Regions from separate parts of the Bradyrhizobium sp. Mp19 genome, predicted to be linked through region 2. Evidence: predicted binding sites of a transcription regulator. Region 2 holds the regulator's gene; each other region holds the start of a gene.
The links. Region 2 encodes LexA, which represses DNA repair genes until DNA is damaged. Its sites were predicted from a motif close to TGTTCNNNNTGTGTTCNG; they were not measured.
Positions count from the first base shown of each region.

Region 1: the regulator LexA is predicted to act here: its motif matches at 3,384-3,401, upstream of ruvC (crossover junction endodeoxyribonuclease RuvC).
Region 3: the regulator LexA is predicted to act here: its motif matches at 4,014-4,031, upstream of QJT82_RS18205 (ribonuclease T2).

Region 1 is NZ_JASAUT010000023.1:15,010-22,278, forward strand. It holds gene QJT82_RS23805 (metallophosphoesterase) at 1-418, opposite strand, end outside; gene ruvB (Holliday junction branch migration DNA helicase RuvB) at 657-1,706, opposite strand; gene ruvA (Holliday junction branch migration protein RuvA) at 1,903-2,520, opposite strand; gene ruvC (crossover junction endodeoxyribonuclease RuvC) at 2,831-3,358, opposite strand; gene QJT82_RS23825 (YebC/PmpR family DNA-binding transcriptional regulator) at 3,574-4,320, opposite strand; gene QJT82_RS23830 (methyl-accepting chemotaxis protein) at 4,534-6,300, shown strand; gene QJT82_RS23835 (methyl-accepting chemotaxis protein) at 6,498-7,269, shown strand, end outside.
Region 2 is NZ_JASAUT010000053.1:46,584-53,852, reverse strand. It holds gene glp (gephyrin-like molybdotransferase Glp) at 1-1,121, shown strand, start outside; gene lexA (transcriptional repressor LexA) at 1,365-2,069, shown strand; gene QJT82_RS36170 (hypothetical protein) at 2,327-2,755, shown strand; gene QJT82_RS36165 (hypothetical protein) at 2,901-3,128, shown strand; gene QJT82_RS36160 (ComEC/Rec2 family competence protein) at 3,125-5,410, opposite strand; gene QJT82_RS36155 (MFS transporter) at 5,844-7,172, shown strand.
Region 3 is NZ_JASAUT010000014.1:132,782-140,050, forward strand. It holds gene uvrC (excinuclease ABC subunit UvrC) at 1-550, opposite strand, end outside; gene QJT82_RS18185 (outer membrane protein) at 816-1,439, shown strand; gene QJT82_RS18190 (hypothetical protein) at 1,460-1,657, opposite strand; gene QJT82_RS18195 (cold-shock protein) at 1,714-1,926, opposite strand; gene rlmJ (23S rRNA (adenine(2030)-N(6))-methyltransferase RlmJ) at 2,187-3,047, opposite strand; gene QJT82_RS18205 (ribonuclease T2) at 3,284-3,970, opposite strand; gene QJT82_RS18210 (hypothetical protein) at 4,085-4,561, opposite strand; gene QJT82_RS18215 (hypothetical protein) at 4,728-5,027, shown strand; gene QJT82_RS18220 (DUF3617 family protein) at 5,071-5,601, shown strand; gene QJT82_RS18225 (TonB-dependent siderophore receptor) at 6,355-7,269, shown strand, end outside.

The sequences.
Region 1 (7,269 bases), on a different contig from region 2:
CCAGGCGCTGTACCGCCTTGTCTTCCCAGTAGTCGTGGTTGCCGAGCACGGCGTGCACGCCGAGCGGCGCCTTCAGGCCCTTCAGCACCGCGGCCCAGTCGGAGGCCGGAATGAAGCGCGTCACATGACGTAGCCCCGCAACATAGTCGCCGAGCAGCACGATGATGTCGGGGTTCAGGGCGTTCGTCCGCTCGACGATCTCAGCGATGTGATCGAGCGACATCCAGGGATCGCAGGCGTGGATGTCGGCGAGTGCGGCGATCTTGAGCGGAAAGTCCGCCGGCCATTGCCGCGGCGACAGATCGTAGCGCGTGAGCGCGAGGCGGACGACCGGCTCGCTCAAGCCATAGGCCGCGGTCGAAGCGGTGGCGGCGGTCAATCCGCCGAACCCGCGCAGAAAATGACGACGTGAAATCATGGATGTGTGATCGGTGATGCCTGGCGCTTGTCGAAAACACTCTGGGCTATCATAGGCCCTTTGATTGGAGCGAAATTGGGCCGCGTTTGTGCCGACGGCCTGCGGAGATGCCGCAATGGTTAGTAGGCAAGGTTACCGGCAAGCGCGACGCGCTGCATCAACACGTCATTCACGTCTTTGGGAGCGGAGGCCCTTTGTTCGAGCATGACAACCGGTTCGCGCTGTTCTGGATCATGCGTCAGTCCTCGTCGCCATTGCCGCCGAACAGGCCGAACTGCGAGGGGTCGCGGTTCGGCTCGGCGAGGCCGAGATGGCGGAAGGCATGCGAGGTCAGGAGCCGGCCCCGCGGGGTGCGCTGCAGATAGCCGCACTGGATCAGATAGGGCTCGATGATGTCCTCGATCGCATCGCGCGGCTCCGACAGCGCCGCCGCCATGGTCTCGACGCCGACGGGTCCACCGCCATAGTTCAAGGCGATCGTGGTGAGATAGCGCCGGTCCATCGCATCGAGCCCGGCGCTGTCGACCTCGAGGGCGCTCAGCGCCCGGTCGGCGATGCCGCGGTCGACGGAATCGGCGTCCGCTGCGGAGGCAAAGTCGCGCACCCGGCGCAGCAGGCGGCCGGCGATGCGCGGCGTGCCGCGGGCGCGGCGCGCGATTTCGTTGGCGCCATCCGGGCTCATGCCGATATTGAGCACGCGGGCGCCACGGGTGACGATCTTCTCCAGCTCCTCCTCGGTGTAGAAATTGAGCCGGATCGGAATGCCGAAGCGGTCGCGCAACGGATTGGTGAGCAGGCCTGCGCGCGTCGTCGCGCCGACCAGCGTGAATTTCGACAGCTCGATCTTGACCGAGCGCGCCGCGGGGCCTTCGCCGATGATCAGGTCGAGCTGAAAATCCTCCATCGCGGGATAGAGCACTTCCTCGACCGCCGGGCTGAGGCGATGGATCTCGTCGATGAACAGCACATCGCGCTCTTCGAGATTGGTCAGCAGCGCCGCGAGGTCGCCGGCCTTGGCGATGACCGGGCCGGAGGTGGCACGAAAGCCGACGCCGAGTTCGCGCGCGACGATCTGCGCCAGTGTGGTCTTGCCGAGGCCGGGGGGACCGACGAACAGCACGTGATCGAGCGCCTCGCCGCGCTTCTTCGCGGCCTCGATGAAGATCGAGAGATTCTTGCGCGCCTGGGCCTGGCCGACGAACTCCGTCAGCGACTGCGGCCGCAGTGCGGTGTCGCCGACATCATCGGAGCGGCGTTCGGGCGAGACCATGCGCGAGGGCGTATTCATGATGCGAGACTAACACGAGATGATTGTTCTCCCTCTCCCCGCTCTTGCGGGGAGAGGGTTGGGGTGAGGGGCTCCCTCCGCGAGCGCGATGTGCGTCGAGACCTGTACCCCCTCACCCGGATCGCATCTGCGATGCGATCCGACCTCTCCCCGCAAGCGGGGCGAGGTGAAGAAAAGAGGCGCTCCAATGCACAACTCACTTCGACAATTCCTTCAGGCCCAGCCGGATCAGCTGCGCGGTCTCGGCCTTCTCACCGGCGCTGCGCGAGGCGGCGGCGATGGCGGCGGCGGCCTGCGGCTGGCCGTAGCCGAGATTGACCAGCGCGGAGATGGCGTCGGTGACCGGACGCGGCGCGCGATTGTTGTCGATCGCACCCGAGAGCTGCACCACCGCGGGATCGACATCGGCAAAGCCCGGCGCCTTTTCCTTCAATTCGCTGACGATACGCTCGGCGACCTTCGGCCCGACCCCCGGCGTCCGCGCCACCGCCGCCTTGTCGCGCAGCGCGATGGCGTTGGCGAGATCGGTCGGCGGCAGCGTGCCGAGCACCGCGAGCGCCACCTTGGCGCCGACCCCCTGCACGGTCTGCAGCAGGCGAAACCATTCGCGCTCGTGATCCGAGCGGAAACCGAACAGCTTGATCTGATCCTCGCGGACATAGGTCTCGATCGAGAGCACGGCGGCACCGCCTGGCGACGGCAGCGCCTGCAACGTGCGGCTCGCGCAATGCACCTGATAACCGACGCCGCCGACGTCGAGGATCACGTAATCCTCGCCATAGGAATCGATCAGGCCCTTCAGCTTGCCGATCATCGTGCGCCCCCGCGCTCGGTGGTCACACTCCGTTCGAATCCTTCAGTGAGGGACGCAGCGGCGGAAGGGTTCCCTCCCCCCTTGCGGGGGAGGGTTAGGGAGAGGGGTAAGCCCCGGGCGCTGACTTCAAAGGTGCGACGAGGACCCAGCAACGAAGCACGCGGGATAACTAAGCGCGGTGCGAGCGTTGTTCGCGCACTGCGTCGCGCAGTCGAGCAAGCGGTACCCCTCTCCCCAACCCTCCCCCGCAAGGGGGGAGGGAGCCTGACGAGCGTGCTCACCTCACATCGTGCTGAGCAGAAATAGCCCGTCATAGGCTCGCCACCCTGAGCCGCAGCGCGGTGCTCTGGCGGTGATGCGCGTGGGTGATCGCGACCGCGAGCGCGTCCGCGGCGTCGGCGGACGGCGGCTCGGCTTTCGGCAGCAGGATCTTCAGCATCACCTGGATCTGGTTCTTCTCGGCATGTCCGGCGCCGACCACGGTCTTCTTGACCTGGTTGGGCGCGTATTCGGCGACCGAGATACCGAACATTGCGGGCGCCAGCATGGCGACGCCGCGCGCCTGGCCGAGCTTCAGCGTGGCAACGCCGTCCTTGTTGACGAAGGTCTGCTCGACCGCCGCCTCCGCAGGCTTGTAGTCGCCGAGCACGGCGGCGAGCCCCTCATGGATCGCGAGCAGCCGGCTCGCCAGCGGCAGATCGTCCGGCGGCTCGACCGAACCGCAGGCGATGTAGACCAGACGGTTGCCTTCAGTCTCGATCACGCCCCAGCCGGTGCGGCGGAGACCCGGATCGATACCGATGATGCGGACGGGAGAGCGAATCGGCTGGGATGTCATGGGCTAGTGATACCGCCTGCGCCGGGAGAACGAAACACAAACGGAGCCTCATCCCCTGCCGCGGTCGTTGTACTCGACCCACTCGTCATCCCCGCCTAGTGCGCGATTGCGCACGAGAGCGGGGATCCAGGACGCCGCGGCTTCTCGGATCGAATGCAGGTCTCTGGAATACTGGGTCCCCCGGTCCAGCCGGACGACGACAGCAGTGCAAGCGACTAGCCGCCCATCTTCGCGATCAGCGCGTCGGACACCTCGAAATTGGCGAACACGTTCTGCACGTCGTCGTGCTCGTTGAGCAGATCCATCAGCTTCAGCAGCTTTTCGCCGGTCTCGTCGTCGACCGCGACGGTGTTCTGCGGCTTCCAGGTCAGCGCCGCCTTGCGCGGCTCGCCGAACTTCGCTTCCAGCGCTTTTGCGACTTCGCGGAAAGTATCCTGCGAGGCGTAGACCTCATGGCCGCCTTCGCTGGAGACCACGTCGTCGGCGCCGGCCTCGATCGCGGCGTCCAGCATGGCGTCGTCGGAGGCGACCTTGGCGTCGTATTCGATGATGCCGGTGCGGTCGAACATGAAGGCGACCGAGCCGGTTTCGCCGAGATTGCCGCCCGACTTGGTGAAGAAGGAGCGGATATCGGAGGCGGCGCGGTTGCGGTTGTCGGTCAGCGCCTCGACGATCACGGCGACGCCGCCGGGGCCATAACCCTCGTAGCGGATCTCGTCATAGTTCTCGCCCTCATTGCCCGCAGCCTTCTTGATGGCGCGGTCGATATTGTCCTTGGGCATGTTCTCGGCGCGGGCCGCGACCACGGCGGCGCGCAGCCGCGGATTCATCGCCGGGTCGGGGGTGCCGAGTTTGGCCGCCACGGTGATTTCGCGGGCCAGCTTGCCGAAAAGCTTCGACTTCTGGGCATCCTGCCGGCCCTTGCGGTGCATGATGTTCTTGAATTGGGAATGGCCGGCCATGCGACGTCTCTTCGGAGCTTAGGGTCTGAACAGGGATGGAAAACGCGGCCTTATAGGCCCCTCACGGTCAAAATCAAAGGATCGGCGGGGCCTTCCGGCGGACGAATACTACCGCAAGCCGGAATATGAGGCACTTGTTAACCATGACTTCATGCCCGGGTGCGAGGATCGCCCCGTCCCGCCGCAACTTTCCAGAGCCCCCAAAGAGCCCACATGGCGTTCGGTTTGTTTCGAAAGCAAGTGCCGGAGCCGGCTGCGCCGGCCGTCGCGCCGCAGGTTCCAACCGCGGCCGCCGCCCCTGGTGTCTCGACCGAGACTGATTCGGCCAAGGATTCGTCCAAGGAGATCCTGGAATTGCTGGAACTCGAGCTCGGCGCGATGATCCGCCAGCTCGAACGCGCCGCGAGCTCGGTCGCCGACGGCGCCGAGGCGACGGCAGCCAAGCTCGCCACCATCCGCGCCCGCACCGACGCGCTGACCGGCCGCAGCAGCGATGCACAGAGCACCGCGACGACGTTCTCGGAAGCCGCTGATCGCTTCACTCACTCCGCCGAGGGCATCGGGGCGCAGGTGCGCAGCGCGAGCCAGCTCGCCGACGACGCCGCGGCCGCGGCGCGCGAGGCCACCGCCAATGTCGATCGCCTGCGCGAGTCTTCAGCCGCGATCGGCAACGTCGTCAATCTGATCGCGCAGATCGCGCGGCAGACCACGCTGCTCGCGCTGAACTCGACGATCGAGGCAGCGCGCGCCGGCGCCGCCGGCAAGGGCTTTGCGGTGGTCGCAACCGAGGTCAAGGCGCTGGCGGTGCAGACCCAGAGCGCGACCGAGGAGATCACGCGGAAGATCGAGGCGTTGCAGAAGGACGCCACCGGATCGGCCGACGCGGTGCACCGTATCTCGCAGGCGATCGAAAAGATCCGCCCGGTGTTCGAGAACGTCAACGGCGCGGTCGCCGAGCAGAATGAAATCACCGGCGAGATGGGCCAGAACGCCGCCTCCGCCTCGCACTTCATCGTCTCGGTCGGCACCAGCGCCGGCGAGATCGATTCGGCAACGCGCGAAGCCGCCGCGCATGGCGACAATGTCGCCAAGGCCGGCAAGGCGGTGACCGCCTTTGCGCAGAAGCTTAAAGCGCGCTGCGCTGTGCTGCTGCGCCAGGACGAGCGCGGCGATCCGCGCAAGAACGAGCGCCTGCCCTGCAGCCTCAAGATCGAGATCACGACCGCGCGCGGCATCGTCACCGCACCGGTCTACGAGATCGCGATGGACGGCATTCTGATCGGCGGCCCCGATGCCGAGAAGCTGCCGGCGCAAGAGACCCTGAACGCGACCTTGCAGGAGATCGGCGCGTGCCGGATCCGGATCGGCGAGCGCTCCAAGGCAGGCAGCCAGGCCCGCTTCGAGGCGGCAACCGCCGAGCTGCGCGAAAAAATCGAAGACCGGATGTGGGCGATCCACGAGGAGAACGCCGAGCTCGTCACCCGCGCGATCGAAGCCGGCAGCGCGCTGAGCAAGATGTTCGAGAACGGGCTGGCGAGCGGCGCGATCGCGATCGCCGACATGTTCGACACCGACTATGTCGAGATCGCAGGCACCAACCCGGTGCAGTACCGCACCAAAATGCTGGACTGGGCGGAGCGCACGCTGCCGGCGTTCCAGGAGGCGTTCCTCGCCAGGGACAAGCGAATGGCGTTCTGCGTGATGATCGACCAGAACGGCTATCTGCCGGTCCACAACAAGCTCTACTCGCAGCCGCAGCGGCCGGGCGAGGTGGCATACAACACCGCCAACAGCCGCAACCGCCGCATCTTCAACGACGCCGCGGGCCTCGCCGCCGGCCGCAACCAGCGCGCCTATCTGATCCAGACCTATGCGCGCGACATGGGAGGCGGCAACACGGTGATGATGCGCGAGATCGACGTACCGATCCGCGTGCGCGGCCGGCACTGGGGCGGGTTCCGCACCGCCTACAAGCTTTGAACACTTCGTAGCCCGGATGAAGCGAAGCGTAATCCGGGACACGTGTTTCCACGGGCAGGAGTCCCGGATTTCGCTGCGCTGCATCCGGGCTACACAGTGCGCGCTCAGGCAAGACCGGCAGCGCGAATCACGCTTTAGGATTGGAATGGGGAATGCTGCGGCGGCCGACTGGCCGCTGTAACGGAGGAAGCGTCGATATGTCGGCCGCGCAGCTTGCAGTTCTGGATACGTCATCGGACCGAACGCTGGCCGAGCGGCTGGTGGACCAGCTCGCCGACCGCATCGGCGGCCTCGGGGTGGAGCTCGCCGACATCGCCGGCAACGTCCAGGAGGTCGCGAACCGCGTCAGCAGCCAGTCCGAGCGCTTCCATCATTTGCAGACGACGGCCGAGACGATGGTCGCGGCCAATCACGACATCGCCAACGCATCGCAGGCGGTGCAAACGACCGCATCCGCCGCGGTCGGCCAGATTGCGGAGTCCCGCCATGTGGTCGAAACGGCGGTCAGCCACATCGCTGAGCTCGTCGCGGCGGTCGGACGGATCGAGGCGCGGCTCGCCGCGGTCGGCTCCGCGCTGAGCCAGGTCGCCAAGGTTTCCGGTTCGATCGAGGCGATCGCCAAGCAGACCAATCTGCTGGCGCTCAACGCCACCATCGAGGCGGCGCGCGCCGGCAACGCCGGCCGCGGCTTTGCCGTGGTCGCGAGCGAGGTCAAGAACCTTGCGGAAGCGACCCGCCAGGCGACGCAGCAGATTTCCGACACCGTGCGCGATCTCGACGGCCAGATCGGCAACCTGATCGGCGAGAGCAGCGATGCCTCGTTGCGCGCCAAAAGCGCCGGCGAAGGCGCGCAGCAGATTTCGGGCATCATCATGCGCGTGCAGGAAGGCTTCTCATCCGTCGGCGCCGAGATCGGCAGCGTGGCGCGCGCCGCAACCTCCAATCTCGGCCATTGCGACAGCGTGATCG
Region 2 (7,269 bases):
ACCACCGCACCCTGGCGCACGACCTCGCCGCGCTGCGCACCCAGCCGCCGCAGCCGATGTCGGCGATGGACGGCTATGCGGTGCGCGCCGCCGATGCGGCTGATCTAAAGGCCCGGCTCAAGGTGATCGGCGAAGTCGCCGCCGGCCGGCCGTTCGAGCGGACGGTCGGCGCCGGCGAGGCGGTGCGGATCTTCACCGGCGGCGTGATCCCCAATGGCGCCGACGCGGTTATCATCCAGGAAGACACCGCCGTCGACGGCGACCACATCACGATCACGGAGGCCGCCAGCGTCGGGCGGCACATCCGCCCGGCCGGGGTCGACTTCCGTGCCGGCGAGGTGCTGCTCAGCGGCGGCAGCCGCCTGTCCGACCGCGCGCTGTCGCTGGCGGCCGCCATGAACTATCCGGAACTTGCGGTGCGCCGCCGCCCGAAGGTCGCGGTGCTGGCGACCGGCGACGAGCTGGTGATGCCGGGCTCGCAACCCGGCCCCGGCCAGATCGTCTATTCCAACGGCTACGCGCTGCGGGCGCTGGCGCGCGCCGAGGGCGCCGAGACCATCGACCTCGGCGTTGCCGCCGACACGGTGGAGGCGACCACGGCCGGCATTCGCCGGGCGCGCGAGGCCGGCGCCGACGTCCTCATCACGACAGGCGGCGCCTCGGTCGGCGACCACGATCTCGTCAAGCGGTCGCTGGAGGCCGAGGGCGTCGACATGACGTTCTGGCGGATTGCGATGCGGCCCGGCAAGCCGATGATGCATGGCCGGCTCGGCGCGATGCGGGTGATCGGCCTGCCCGGCAATCCGGTGTCGTCCTATGTCTGCGCCTTCCTGTTCCTGGTGCCGTTGATTCGGGCGCTGAACGGCCGGAAAGTGATCCATCATCGCCGCACGAGCGCCCTGCTCGGCCGCGACCTCGCCGCCAACGACCAGCGCGAGGACTATCTGCGTGCACGTCTCGAAGCGCGCGAGGACGGGACGCTGATCGCAATGCCGGTGACGCAGCAGGACTCGTCGCTGCTCGGGAATCTCGCTGCGGCACGGGCACTTCTCGTGCGTCCGCCGTTCGCGGCTGCGGCCGTCAAAGGCAGCGAATGCGAGATCCTGACACTGCCCGAATAGGGTTTTTGCGCCCCGCCGCTTGTGCGTTGCCTGATCCGTTCACCGGAAATTAAGTGGTTGCGGAACACATATCGAACATATAGTGTCCGTTCATGATTTGTTTCGAGTACTGGTGTCTACAATCGGGAAGCCGCGTGGAAGCAGGTGCAACGAGCACATGCTCCTGAGGTCAGGCCCCGCCTGCAGGCCCCACCAGAAGAGTCTCGGAATCGAACGACGCTATCAACCGGGGGAATACTCGAGATGCTCACGCGCAAACAGTACGAACTTCTGCGTTTCATCAATGAACGTCTGAAAGAGGCCGGCGTACCGCCCTCCTTCGACGAGATGAAGGATGCGCTCGACCTGCGCTCGAAGTCCGGTATCCACCGCCTGATCACTGCGCTGGAGGAGCGCGGCTTCATCCGCCGCCTGCCGAACCGCGCCCGCGCCATAGAGGTCATCAAGCTGCCCGAACTCTCGGCCGGCGGCGGCAACGGCCGCCGCGGCTTCACGCCCAGCGTCATCGAAGGCACCCTCGGCCGGCGCGCCAGCACGCCGCCGATCGCCGAGGACGACGGCAACCGTCCGGTCGCGGTCCCCGTGATGGGCCGGATCGCCGCCGGTACGCCGATCGAGGCGCTGCAGACCCGCAGCCACACCATCAGCGTGCCGCCCGACATGCTCGGCGCCGGCGAGCACTATGCACTCGAAGTGCGCGGCGACTCGATGGTCGATGCCGGCATCCTCGACGGCGACATGGCGCTGATCCAGCGCAACGACGTCGCCAATACCGGCGACATCGTGGTGGCGCTGATCGACGAGGAGGAAGCCACCCTGAAGCGCTTCCGCCGCCGCGGCGCATCGATCGCGCTCGAGCCGGCCAACACCGCCTATGAAGTGCGCATCCTGCCGCCGAACCGGGTCCGCATCCAGGGCAAGCTGATCGGCCTTTATCGCAAATACTGAATTGCAAATACTTGCGGCGGCCGGGAACGAGCAACACGTCGGATCGTTCCTTGCATGATAGTGTAGCGTACGGCCTGCCCGATGCGCTCCGATACCTCTCGCGCAGCGTCGCGTGTTTGTGATCGGAGGCGGTCTCGGACCAGTCGTACAATCGCCCAGAAACGAGCAGAAGCTCGTTCGCTATCGTCCACTCTGGTAGAGGCCCTAATGCCTCAAGGAGAGGCACGGGTCGCTACCTCGAAATGAGGAGCCATCCGATGTGTGACTATAGTCTGCACGCCGTGGCATCGCGCCCCGCCATTGTCGGAGAGACGCTGATCACGACGACGTTCCGCGGCACGTCGACCCGCGGCTTTGCTTCGGAGAACGATCCCACTGTCGCGGTCTGCATGCTGCCGGGCACCGAGCTCGCTTTCGCCGAGAACGTTCGCTACGACAGCCGCTGGATCTGGACCAAGACGCTGAACTATCGCGTCGGCGTGTTCAACGAAGTCGAGCCCGACGTGCCCGATCGGCATCATGATGCGGTCGAATTCCCCGACGGCAGCCATGTGCTGGTGACCCAGCTGGTCGAGGGACAGCGCGTCAGCGTGCTGCAATTGCCGGCGCTGCATCCGCCGGTCGAGCAGAAGCCGAAGGTTGTGGAGCGGCGGCCCTCCGCATTCGCAACGCTGTTCTTGGGTTGAGCGCATCGTCGCCGCGGAATGAGCTGTTCGGCGGCGGATGACCTAAGCAATTTCGGGCGACCCCGGACTCCCGCTTCCGGGGCGCAGGAGGAGGTTTGCGTCGGCCGGCGCCTTGGCGCATCATCGGGCACGGAGGACGTGCGCGGTGGTCGATAAGGTCACATGGCAAAAGGCTGGACGCGTCACGGAACCGGGCCGCTACATGTTCCGGTTCGGTTGGCTGACGGTGACGGCCGACGACCTGAAAGTCTGGGAGCAATTTCCCGAGGCTTCCTTTACCCTCGTCAAGAAGCCCGACGCCGGCCCCGATTCCGACGAATACCATCTCGGCCTGTTCGAGCTGCCGAGCGGCCCCTCACCGGACCACCGCTAATCATCGCCCTGCAGATCGGTCTCGGCCGGCGTCGCGTCCACGGCGGGCCGCGGCGCGGCGGCCGGCGCGCGCAGCGTCGTCTCGCTCTCGCCGTCGCCCGGAACCGCCGGCGACCACGGCCGGTCGATCCCGCCGGGCTTCACCGCATCGACGGCGTAGCCGTCGCTGATCCGTCGCAGCACCAGCGCGCCGTGGCGGCGCAGCCGCTCGGCATCGATTACCGATGCCCCGCAGCCCTGCGGCGCCGGCCGCGCCGTCACGATCAGGCCTGCGCGCTCGCAGTCGTCCGCCAGCGCCTCTGGCCGGGTCGCGAGTGCGACGAAGGCGCCGCCAGGTCCCCGGGTCACGCAGCCGCCGGCATCGCAGGAGACGCCCTCGCCGAGCGACGCATCGGTGGCGGTCCGCGCGTCGGCGTCCGCCGCCAACCACTCCTTGACCAGGAACGCATCCTTGGCGCTGTGCATCAAATGCAGCCGCCCGTCACCGCCACGCACCGCGACGTTGCGGCCGTCACCGGAGATCAGCACGTCCGGCTGCGGCACCCTGAGCGCCCAAACCGAGGCCATCACCAGCAGCACGGCGCCAGACCAACGCAGCGGCGTGCGCAGCAGCCCGAGCAGGATGATGCCGGCACTCGCTGCGATCAGCGGCCCGATGCCGAACGCCGCCATGCGGCCGACCGCGCCCGGGAGTGCGGCGACCCATTGCGTCACCAGGATCATCCAGTCGATGCCAAGGCCCATGATCGCCCAGAACACGCCGTCGAAGCCGAACGGCATGGCGAGGAGCCCCAGCAGGCCGGCCGGCATCACGACCGCCGACACGACAGGCATTGCCGCGAGGTTCGCGAGCAGCCCGTAGGGCGTCACGCGGTGGAAATGGAAGGCGGCGTAGGGCGTCGTCGCAAGCCCTGCCACCAGCGAGGCCAGCATCAGCATCGTGAGCTCACGTCCGCCCCACAGCGCGACGCGCGCGGTCGCCGAATGGTCGGGCGACGCGAATAGGTTCGGCAGCCCGATCTGCACCAGCGCCACCAGCCCGAGCGTCGCGGCAAACGACATCTGGAAACTGGGATGCACCAGCGCTTCCGGCGCGATCGCAAGCACGATCAGCGCCGCCACCGCCAGCGTACGGAAGGTGATCGCGCGGCGGTCGACGATCACGGCGAGCAGCACCACGGCGGTCATGAAGAACGACCGTTGCGTCGCGACCTCCGCGCCCGACAGCAACAGATAGAACGCCGCGGCGACCAGCGCTGCCGCCGCGGCCCATTTCTTGATCGGATGCCCCGCCGTCAGCGCCGGAAACAGCGCGAGCAGCGCGCGCACCGCGAAGAACACGACGCCGGCGACCACGGCCATATGGTAGCCGGAGATCGACAGCACATGGCCGAGCCCCGAGATGAACATCGCATCGTTGACCGGCGTCGAGATCGCATCGCGCCGGCCGGTGAGCAGCGCGGTTGCGATCGCGCGCTGGTCGCCGTCGAGCGTGGTGCGAATACGCGCGTCGATGGCGTCGCGCAGGCCTTGCATGAAGGCGGCGTAGCGCAGCGCAAAGCCGCCGGTCGCAGGCGGCTCCCTGGTCCTGACCGCGCCCATCACGAAGCCGGAGGCGCCGATGCCCTGGAAATACAGGTCGCGTCCGAAATCATAGGAGCCCGGGCGCTGCGGCCCGAGCGGCGGCAACAGCCGCGCCTTCAACTCAACGAAGCTGCCGACATCGGGCGCGGTGCCCTTCTTCACCGAGAGCCGGACACGATCGAGCTTCGTCATGTCGCGCGGGCTCTCCATCGAAACCACGCGCAGCACGAAACGATCGGTCTTCTCGCGGATGTCGCGCGTCTCGACGAAGCCGGTCAGCGCCACCGAGAACATCGGCCGCGCCAGCACCGTGTGAGCAACGCGCGCCGTCTTCCAGGTCGCCGTCGCAAAGCCTGCGGCCACCGCGGCCAGCATCGCGATGACGGGAAACACGCTGCGCCGCCGCAGCAGCAGCGCCAGCAGGCAGAGCAGGATTGCGACGGTGGCCGCGACCGACAGCACCGGCTCGTGCTCGGCCGCAAAATAGAAGGCGATGCCGGTGCCGAACGCCACCGGCACCCAGGGCAACAACCGGCCCGCCCCCGCTTCCGCGCGCGCCCATTGCCGCGATGTCTCGACGAAAGGCTTCCAGATGCTGACGCGCGTCGGGAGATAGCCGCCGACCGGCGCAACTGCGCGCGGCGGCCACGTCCCCGCGTAGCCGCGTTTGCCGCCCGGCGTCGTGCCTTGCTCCGCCATTCCGCTTGCGATCCCTGCCGGGCGGCAGGCTAGCGGATGGCCCCGTCACCCGACTAGCGGAACGGATGCAGAATACCGCCCCGGCAACGCCCGGGTAGCTGGATCGTCCTGCGCCTCGCCGACCTGGCGCCGGGCCACAGCTGCCGCCTGCGTCAAATCGATCGAGCCGAAAGTCTCATAAGATACCAATCCCGTTGGGATTAGACTGTCCTGATGCCTCCACTCCCAAAGAGACGGGGATGAGGCAGTGACGGCTCGCGGCACTTGAAGGCCGCTGGAGCTCCTCTCAGGTGGCCACAACTCCCCTGAGATCAGGCGTTGCGGACGAACTCGCAAAATCTCGCCTGCAACGCCGTGCACCACGCGCACTCCGCGAGCGGACAGATCGCTGAAAAACGCGAGGCGTAGCGTTTGCATTTGAGAGGAGCAGCACATGGCAATTCAAGTACCGAGTGATTTTCGTCGCGTGATTGTTGCTGCGTCAGTGGGAAACATCATTGAATGGTACGACTTTTATATTTTTGGCAGTCTGGCCGCGGTTCTGTCGGTCAAGTTCTTTGAGCAATCCCACCCCGTCGCAGCCCTGCTGAGCACGATCGCGCTGTTCACTGCGGGATTCCTGATTCGCCCGCTGGGGGCCTTCCTGTTCGGATGGATGGGCGATCGGGTCGGCCGCAAATATACATTCCTTGTTACCTTGAGCGGAATGGGCCTGGGAACGGGCGCGATCGGACTCATCCCAACCTATGAATCGATCGGCCTGACGGCCGCATTCGTTCTGTTCGGCTTGCGGATGATCCAGGGTCTCTGCCTGGGCGGCGAATATGGCGGCGCCATCACCTACGTCGCCGAGCATGTTCCGGATGACCACCGCGGCTACTACACAGGCTGGCTACAAACCTCGCCGACGCTCGGGATCGTGGTGTCGCTGGCCGTAATCGTTCTGACCCGAACCTGGGCCGGCAATCAGGCCTTTGACGCATGGGCGTGGCGCGTACCGTTCCTGGTCTCGTTCCTGCTGGTGGCCATCGCCATCTACATCCGCCTCCAGCTCCAGGAGACGCCGATTTTCCAGGAGATCAAGGCACGCGGACAGATGACCAGGAATCCCTGGCGGGAAGCATTCCTCAGCTCCAACATCAAGTACATCTTGATCGCGATCGTCGTCCTGATTGGACAGGGCGTGGTCTGGTACAGTGGTCAATTCTGGGCACTGTACTTCCTGCAGCAGGTCTCCAAGGTCGATGCGGTTACCTCGGCCTACATCGTGGGAACCGCACTGTTGATCGCAACGCCGAGCCTGATCTTCTTTGGTTGGCTGTCGGATCAGATCGGCCGCAAATCGGTGATCCTCGGAGGCATGCTGCTTGCCGCGATCACCTACTATCCGCTGTATCTGTGGCTCGGCATGGTCACGCAGCCGGGACACATCAACTATCCGGTCGCCGTCTTCATCATCTTCATCCTCGTTTGCTACGTCGGGATGGTGTACGGGCCGGTCGGCGCGTTTCTGGCGGAGTTTTTCCCGGCCAGGATCAGGTACACCTCGGTCTCGGTGCCGTATCATATCGGCAATGGTTGGGGCGGCGGATTGGTGCCGTTCATCACATCAGCCGCCTTCGCAGCGACCGGCAGCATCGGCTACGCGCTGATCTACCCGATCGTCGTTCCCGCAGTGTGCTTCGTGATCGCCGTCTTCATCATGCCCGAGACACGCAAGACCAGAATTTGGGAGCAGATCGAGGCGAAAGCCGCATCGTGACGGAGTCACCTTGCTGACGGACGACTGGAGCCCCGTTCCGATGGAAGCGGAACGGGGACTCCAGAATCTTGTTTTGACGCGTTTTCCTTACGTGAAC
Region 3 (7,269 bases), on a different contig from region 2:
TATAGGGAAACGATTTGTCGTCGCGCAGCTGCACATTGAAGCGCGGACGGAGCTGCTTGATCAGATTGGCTTCGAGCAGCAGCGCCTCGGTCTCGGTCATGGTCGAGACGATCTCGACCTGCGTGGTCGCCGCGATCATGCGCAGGATGCGCGCCGGCAGCGGCGCGTTGGCCCGCGCATAGGACGACAGCCGCTTTTTGACGTTCTTCGCCTTGCCGACATAGAGCACGTCGTTGGCGGCGTTGAGCATGCGGTAGACGCCGGGCGAGGTCGGGGCGAGGCGGACCGCGTTCTCGATCGCGGCATGCCCGACCGAGAGCGTGCCCTCGGCGACCGCCTCGGCGGCGTCCTCGGAAGCCTCGGGCAGGCGCGCCTCGTCCTCCTCCTCGGCGGCGGAGGTTTCGGGATCGACGTCGCTTGTATCGAGCGTCAGATCGTCCTGCGGCAGATCGGACTTTGAACCGCGCCGTGGCTTGGGATCAGCCTTGGAGTCGGCCTTGGGATCAGCTTTGGGGGCCGGCGTCGGACGCTCGGGAGAATCGTGAACCATGGGCCGTAAACTAAGTGCTTGGGCGACCGGTCGCCAGCGTTGGCGGCACCAAGAAAACCACCTCGATTGCAGGAGGTTACCGGCCCCGCGCGGACGCCCGGAGGGGGTGTGTAACACCTTGTTAAGACTGATGAGCGGGCCGGTAACCGGGCTTAACAGCCCTTTAACTTAAAACTCTCGATAAACCTTAGCGAAAAAAGTGGAATTCCGTAACCACGCCGGCCCTGGCCGGCGGGCTGCGGCTGTTGCGTGGTGGAGAGTACCAATGACCCGGTTTGTCGCGCGTGCGCTGGCACTGATCGTTGCAGGCTGGACGACCTCGGCGGCGTCGGCCGACCTCAACTACGGATCGCCCTATACGGTCTATCAGCCGCTCAATGCCTATAGCTGGGCCGGCCCCTATCTTGGCGGCAATGTCGGCTATGGTTGGGGCTCGGTCGAGAACAACCCGACCAAGCCGTCCGGGTTCGTCGGCGGTGTGCAGGCCGGCTACAACTTCCAGAACGGCTCCCCCTGGGTGTTCGGTATCGAGGCCGATATCCAGGGCACCACGGCTGACGACCGGTTCGCGCCGTGGAAGTTCTCCAACCCGTGGTTCGGCACGGTGCGCGGCCGCGCCGGCTATGCGGTCAACAACGTGCTGTTCTACGCGACCGGCGGTCTCGCCTTCGGCGAACTGCGCGGCGAGACGTTCGGCATCACGGAGAGCCACACCAACGCAGGCTTCACCGTCGGTGCCGGCGCCGAAATGGGCTTTGCCCCGCACTGGAGCGCCAAGATCGAATATCTCTACGTCGACCTTGCCAACAGCAATTTCACGATCACCGGTGGCGTGTCGAACGGCTACAGCTTCAGCCTGGTTCGCGCCGGCATCAACTATCACTTTTGAGAACAAGAAGACGTCGACCATCAACTCCCGGCCGCGCCTTGCGCGGCCGGGTTTTTCTTTGTGTTGATGATCTCAACGTCGCGCATGGCGGCATGCACGCCGCGGCATCCGCGAATCCAATCGGTGAGCCGCACGTGTGGGATATGCGGCACCGCCAGTCGCGTCCGCATCATGCAGGTGGTCATCCAGAGCACGCCAGCCGCGCGCTCGGCGGTCAACTCACACGCAACGCCTCATTCGGCGTTCATCACGAGCCGCGAATCGCGAGCGCTCGTCATGAGACCACCAGGTTGACGGCCTTCGGGCCCTTGCCCTTCTTGTCGGGCTCAACCTCGAACGTAATGCGTTGTCCTTCAGTCAGGTCCTTCAATCCTGCACGCTCGACAGCTGTGATGTGAACGAACACATCGCGGCCGCCATCATCAGGCTTGATGAAGCCGTAGCCACGCTCTCCGTTGAAGAACTTGACTGTCCCAGTCATGGCCATCGGGAAACTCCTCCCCCGTATTGCTCCACCGCTACGCGCACGCCGCGTAGCGGTTGACCGACATTCGCTTGTCGGAAGCTTGGCCACCTGAACAGGCCGGCGTCACGCCGCCGGTCTGCCTGGATTTATTTCGGCCTTGTCACTCCGCCGCAACCATTCGCGGAAGCGGAACGTAAAGCCAGTCGTAACAGGATGAGCATAATACGGTTCCGCGCAAATTGCCTATGCTCAAAATTGAACTTTTCAGTAGGAGCTGTCGATCAAGGTTTAGGCGTCTCGAGTCTGAAGCGTCCCGCACCGCCTTGACCGAGCGGCCTCTCGAGTTCGGGCAGGATGATCTTCAACTCATTCGCCAGCGTCCACGGCGGATTCACCAGCAAAAGCCCTGTGGAAACGAGGCCTGCGCCTGCTTCTTGCGGTGCCACACTGAATTCCAAGCGCAGGCATTTGCCGGCGGGCCGACTCGCTGCTGCTGCAGCGGCCACGCTGCGCGCTAGCTCATCGGTGGCTCTCCGGGTTTTTACGGGGTACCACAAAAGATACGTGCCGGTCGGCCACTTCGCGAATGCTTCCGTGAAAGCACTGGCCAGCCGCTCGAACTCGTCCTTCGCTTCGAACGGCGGATCGATCAGCACCAGGCCGCGCCGCTCGTTCGGCGGCACGAATGCGGGCAGCGCCATCCAGCCGTCGAGATCGACGACGCGCGCTTGCGCGTCACGTCGCAAGGCGTCGATCAGTTGTTTGCGCGCCGTCGGTTCGATCTCGCAGGCGGTGAGGCGATCTTGCGGACGCAGCAGCGCCCGCGCGATCAACGGCGAACCCGGATAGGCTTTCAGCTCGCCTCTCGGATTGAATGCCCTGACGATGTCGAGATAGGGCGCGATCAGCGGCAACGCCTTGTCGGAGAGCCGCGCCTGCATCAGCCGTGCGATGCCGGTGAGCCATTCGCCGCCGCGCTGCGCTTCGCTCGACGTCAAATCATAGAGGCCGGCGCCGGCATGGGTGTCGATGACGCGGAACGGCGCCTGCTTGTCCTGCAGATAGGTGAGCATGCGCACCAGCACGATGTGCTTGATGACGTCGGCAAAGCTGCCGGCATGAAAGGCGTGACGGTAGTTCATGTGATGATCGTGCTGCGCTCCCAAAGGGTCGCGCATGTTGTACTCGTCATGCCCGGGCTTGTCCCGGCCTTCGCTAAAGCTTCGGCGGGGTTAACATCCGAGCTCGGCGAAGCCTTGGCGTAGCCGGCTCCCGGGCATCTGCGCCTAATCTTGCTTGTTTCGCGATGGCGCAGGTTGCCGGGACGTTTTGCGCGACGACGCGCGGCGCGGGTCCGCCGGCCATGACGCAGAGAGTTTCAGCCGCCGCGAACCGGCGGCATCAGCACCTGATCGCGGCGGCAGGCGCGGCGATCGATTTCCTCGCAGGAGCGGAATTGCAGATCCTTGCTGAGGCAGATCCGCACCTCGCTGAGCCGCTTGCTGTCGCAGGTCACCGAGATCGCGGAGTTGCTGAGGCCTGGATTGACCTTGATGAACGCCGTCTCCAGCTCGTCGGGCGCGACCGTCTTCGGCTCCGACAATTGCAGGAATTCCTCGGGGATCTTCACCGTGGCGCGGGCCTTGCGGATGGCTTCGAAATAGGCGCGTTCGCCGAGACCCGAGCAGGTGCCGTGCTTGTCCCACTCATTGTAGATCAGCCCGGGCCCCGGCATCAGGTCGAGCATCGAGCTCATGATGCTGCGGGCGAGTCGCGGCGAGGGCCGCTGGCAGTATTCCGGAAAGCCCCGCTCATATTGCGGCCACAGGCCGTGCACCACGAAGGAATAGGGCCGTCCGCCGCACTGCGCCTGCGTGCCGCGGCCGTTGTTGCCGCGCTCGCTCGCCGCCTCGCAGAACGAGGGCGACCACGACAGCGACAGCACATAGAAATCGAACTCACCGGGTGCATTCTGGCGGCGATCCTGGGCCGAGGCCCCAACCGCACTGCACAGAATAATGGCAACCGAAATCAAAAATCGGGAAATTGTGTCCAACCGAGGCATCAAACGCTCCCCTCACTCGACCGCCCAGAGCCTAGCAGGCCGCGAGAACATTTCAAGAACAAAAAGCCGCCGTCCAAATGGCGGCGGCTCCTGCTTTAGCAGTCTGGTCGGAGATCAGGGCCGGGCGGCCTTGCAGGACGGGTTATAGGCCCAGTTGCGGTCGAGTCCTGCGACGCACCATTCGACGCCCTGATTGATGCTGGCAAAGCCGCCGTCCTCGATGATCGAATAGTGCACCTTGCGCACCTTGCCGTCGCTCAGCATCGCCTCGCCGCTGCAATAGCGGCGCGGAATATTGTCGGACTGCCAGGGACGGAAGGCGGTTTCGTGTATCCCGTTGAAGCCGGTGATCACGAGCGGCGAATTCCAGAAGGTCGCTTCCTTTTCCTGGAATTGCGTGCTGATGACCGTCAGGGCCTTCTCGCATGGGGCCACATTGCCGTCATAGCGCGGGCCGGACAGCCAAAAGTTCATTTCGAACGGATTGGCGGCCTGGGCCGTGCCCCCGAACGCCAGCGTGCCGACCACGAGTGCGGCGCCGAGGCCGAGCTTGCGGCCGAGTTTATTGCGGGAGTTGAACAGGTTGCGCATGGGAATCCACCCGATTATCCGATGCCGCGGACGGTGCCGCGAAGCCCCGGCAAGGTCAAGTGCAGGGCGGCAACACCTGCGGAGAAGTCCACCTGGGGGAGCCGGCTCGTTCTTTTCACGGTCGCCGGCGCACTCTATGTTGGCTCGAAGCGAAATGGAGTCTGCGATGCGAAGGAAATTGGCCGCGTGCCTGGTTGCCGTTTGCGGGATGCTGGCCGTTGTGCCGGCGCGGGCGGATTGGATGCAGCCGGTGCCGCCGTTCAAGGGTAATGATACCGGCGGTATCATCGCCTATACGCTGGCGACCCAGAGCGACGCCCGGCAGCTCGCCGTCGATCACTGCGCCTCCTACGGCAAGGTGGTCAAGTTCCTTGCGATGCAGAACTATCCGGGCGGCTACATCTCTTTCGCCTGTCGCTGGGTGCCCTATGGCGCAGCCCAGAGGCCGTTGCGCACGCTCTACTGAGCGCGCTTCAAATCTTTCGATCGTTCAGCCGGGAGCAGACCGCATGACCCGACAGCTTGCCTTGCTTGGTTCGGCTGTGTGCCTTGTCCTGTCCGCTGGCGCCGCAAGTGCCGTCGACCTGCCGATCCGCAAGGCCGGTCTGTGGGAGATGAAGATGGTGCGCACCGGCGGGCCGATGCCGGAAATCACCATGCAGCACTGCACCGACGAGACCACCGACAAGGAGATGAGCGCGGCGGCCTCGCCGATGGCCAAGGAAGTCTGCTCCAAGCAGGACATCCAGAAGACCGCCACCGGCTATATCAGCGACAGCGTCTGCAGCGTCGCCGGCATGACGATGCAGAGCCATGCCGAGATCGTCGGCGATTTCAATTCCGCCTACACGGTGAAGAGCACCTCGCATGCCGAGGGCGGCGCGGCCGGCTCGCGCGACACCACGATGACCATCGAGGCAAAATGGCTCGGCGCCTGCAAGAGCGACCAGAAGGCCGGTGACATCATCATGCCCGGCGGCATGAAGATGAACGTCAAGGACATGGAAAAGCTGAAGGGCCTCCTGCCCAAGCAGAAGTAGCGCGCAGCGCATTCGGCCGTTGCCGCGCGACTGAATACATCGCCTCGCATGCCGAGAGGCTGTGCCGCTTCGCATCACCGTCATTGCGAGCAGTTCGCGACGAAACTGCGGAGCAATCTTGCGCTGAGGCGATGCGCAATCCATCCGATCCCTCCCGGTCACCCCCAGGGCTATCGCATATGCCCCTTGGCGACCGCGCAAGTGCTTGGTCTCGTGGTTCGAGACGCGCCGCAAGCGGCGCTCCTCACCATGAGGGTCTACTATTGTGCCGCAAAACAAGACCTCATCCTGAGGAGCCCGCCGAAGGCGGGCGTCTCGAAGGATGGCCACGGGCACACCGCCACGAAATGCGATAGCCTTTGCGCGGGGATGACGGTTCGCCGCGTTCGTGCGCTCCTTGGCGCGCGATGACGTCGACGGGATGCAACATCATCGAATGATCGCTGCGTGCCTCGCGTTCGAGACTCTCTGCGAGCGACGACGCGCATCGCGTTCGTCGTGTCGGAAGCGTAATGCACCAACCTGTCGTTTTGAACCTTTCCAGTGTTGCGCAACTTGAATCGTTCCAGTGTTTCGCATCGTGTGCGTTTCAATGGATTCTATTTTGCGCGTGTGGAATTTCGCGCATCCCGCCGATAGGAGTCCGCCCCGATCGATGCCGGCCTTGTCGCGAACGCGACTCGATCGATGTCTGCGTAAGGCAATGTGGGGATTTGTTCGGTGGGAATGGCTTCGTTGCGGTGCAAGCGCGGCTTGCTTGCATCAAATGCTGCGATCAATGCAGCGCTGCTCGGTTCGGTCGCGCTTGTGCCAATGGGCTCAGATGTCGCTTGCGCTCAGGCGCAGACCAGTCCTCCGCAGAACAATGTCAGCGAACTTCCCGCAGTGACGGTGGATGAACCCGGCGCCGCAAAGAAGCGCGGTGCCGTCGTTTCAAGCCAGAACACCAGGGCTTCGCGTGCGGTCGTGGCGAGCCGGCGCCGCAATGCGACTGCGCCCGCCCAGAGTCAGGCTCCGCGGTCGCAAGGCACAGGTGGCCCGATCGGTACGACGACGGGTTACGTCGCGACCGCCAGCACGGCCGGCACCAAGACCAGCACAGCGCTGATCGAAACGCCGCAGTCGCTTTCGGTCGTCACGCAAGAGGAGCTTCGGGATCGCAACGTTCAGACGCTCAAGGACGCCGTCAGCTACACGCCGGGCGTGACGACCACGGCATTCGGCTATGATCCAAGATTCGATAGTTTCTATATCCGTGGCTTCGATGCGACCTATACGGGGATCTATCGCGACGGCCTGCGTCAGGGCGGCGGCAACTTCGCCATTCCCAAGATCGAACCTTACGGTCTCGACAGCGTGTCGATCCTGCGCGGACCGGCCTCGGGCCTCTATGGCCTCGGCTCTCCGGGAGGCATCGTGGATGTCACGACCAAGCGGCCGCCGTTGACGGCATTCGGTGAGGTGCAGCTGCAGGGCGGCACCTACGACCGTTACCAGGGCAGTTTCGATGTCGGTGGTCCGGTGCCCGGCAGCGATCAGCTGTACTACCGGCTGACGGGTTTGCTGCGCGACGCGAAGACCTGGTACCCCGGCAACGACGACGACCGCGCCTATATCGCGCCTGCGCTGACCTGGCGGCCGGACGCCGATACGTCCTTCACCATCCTG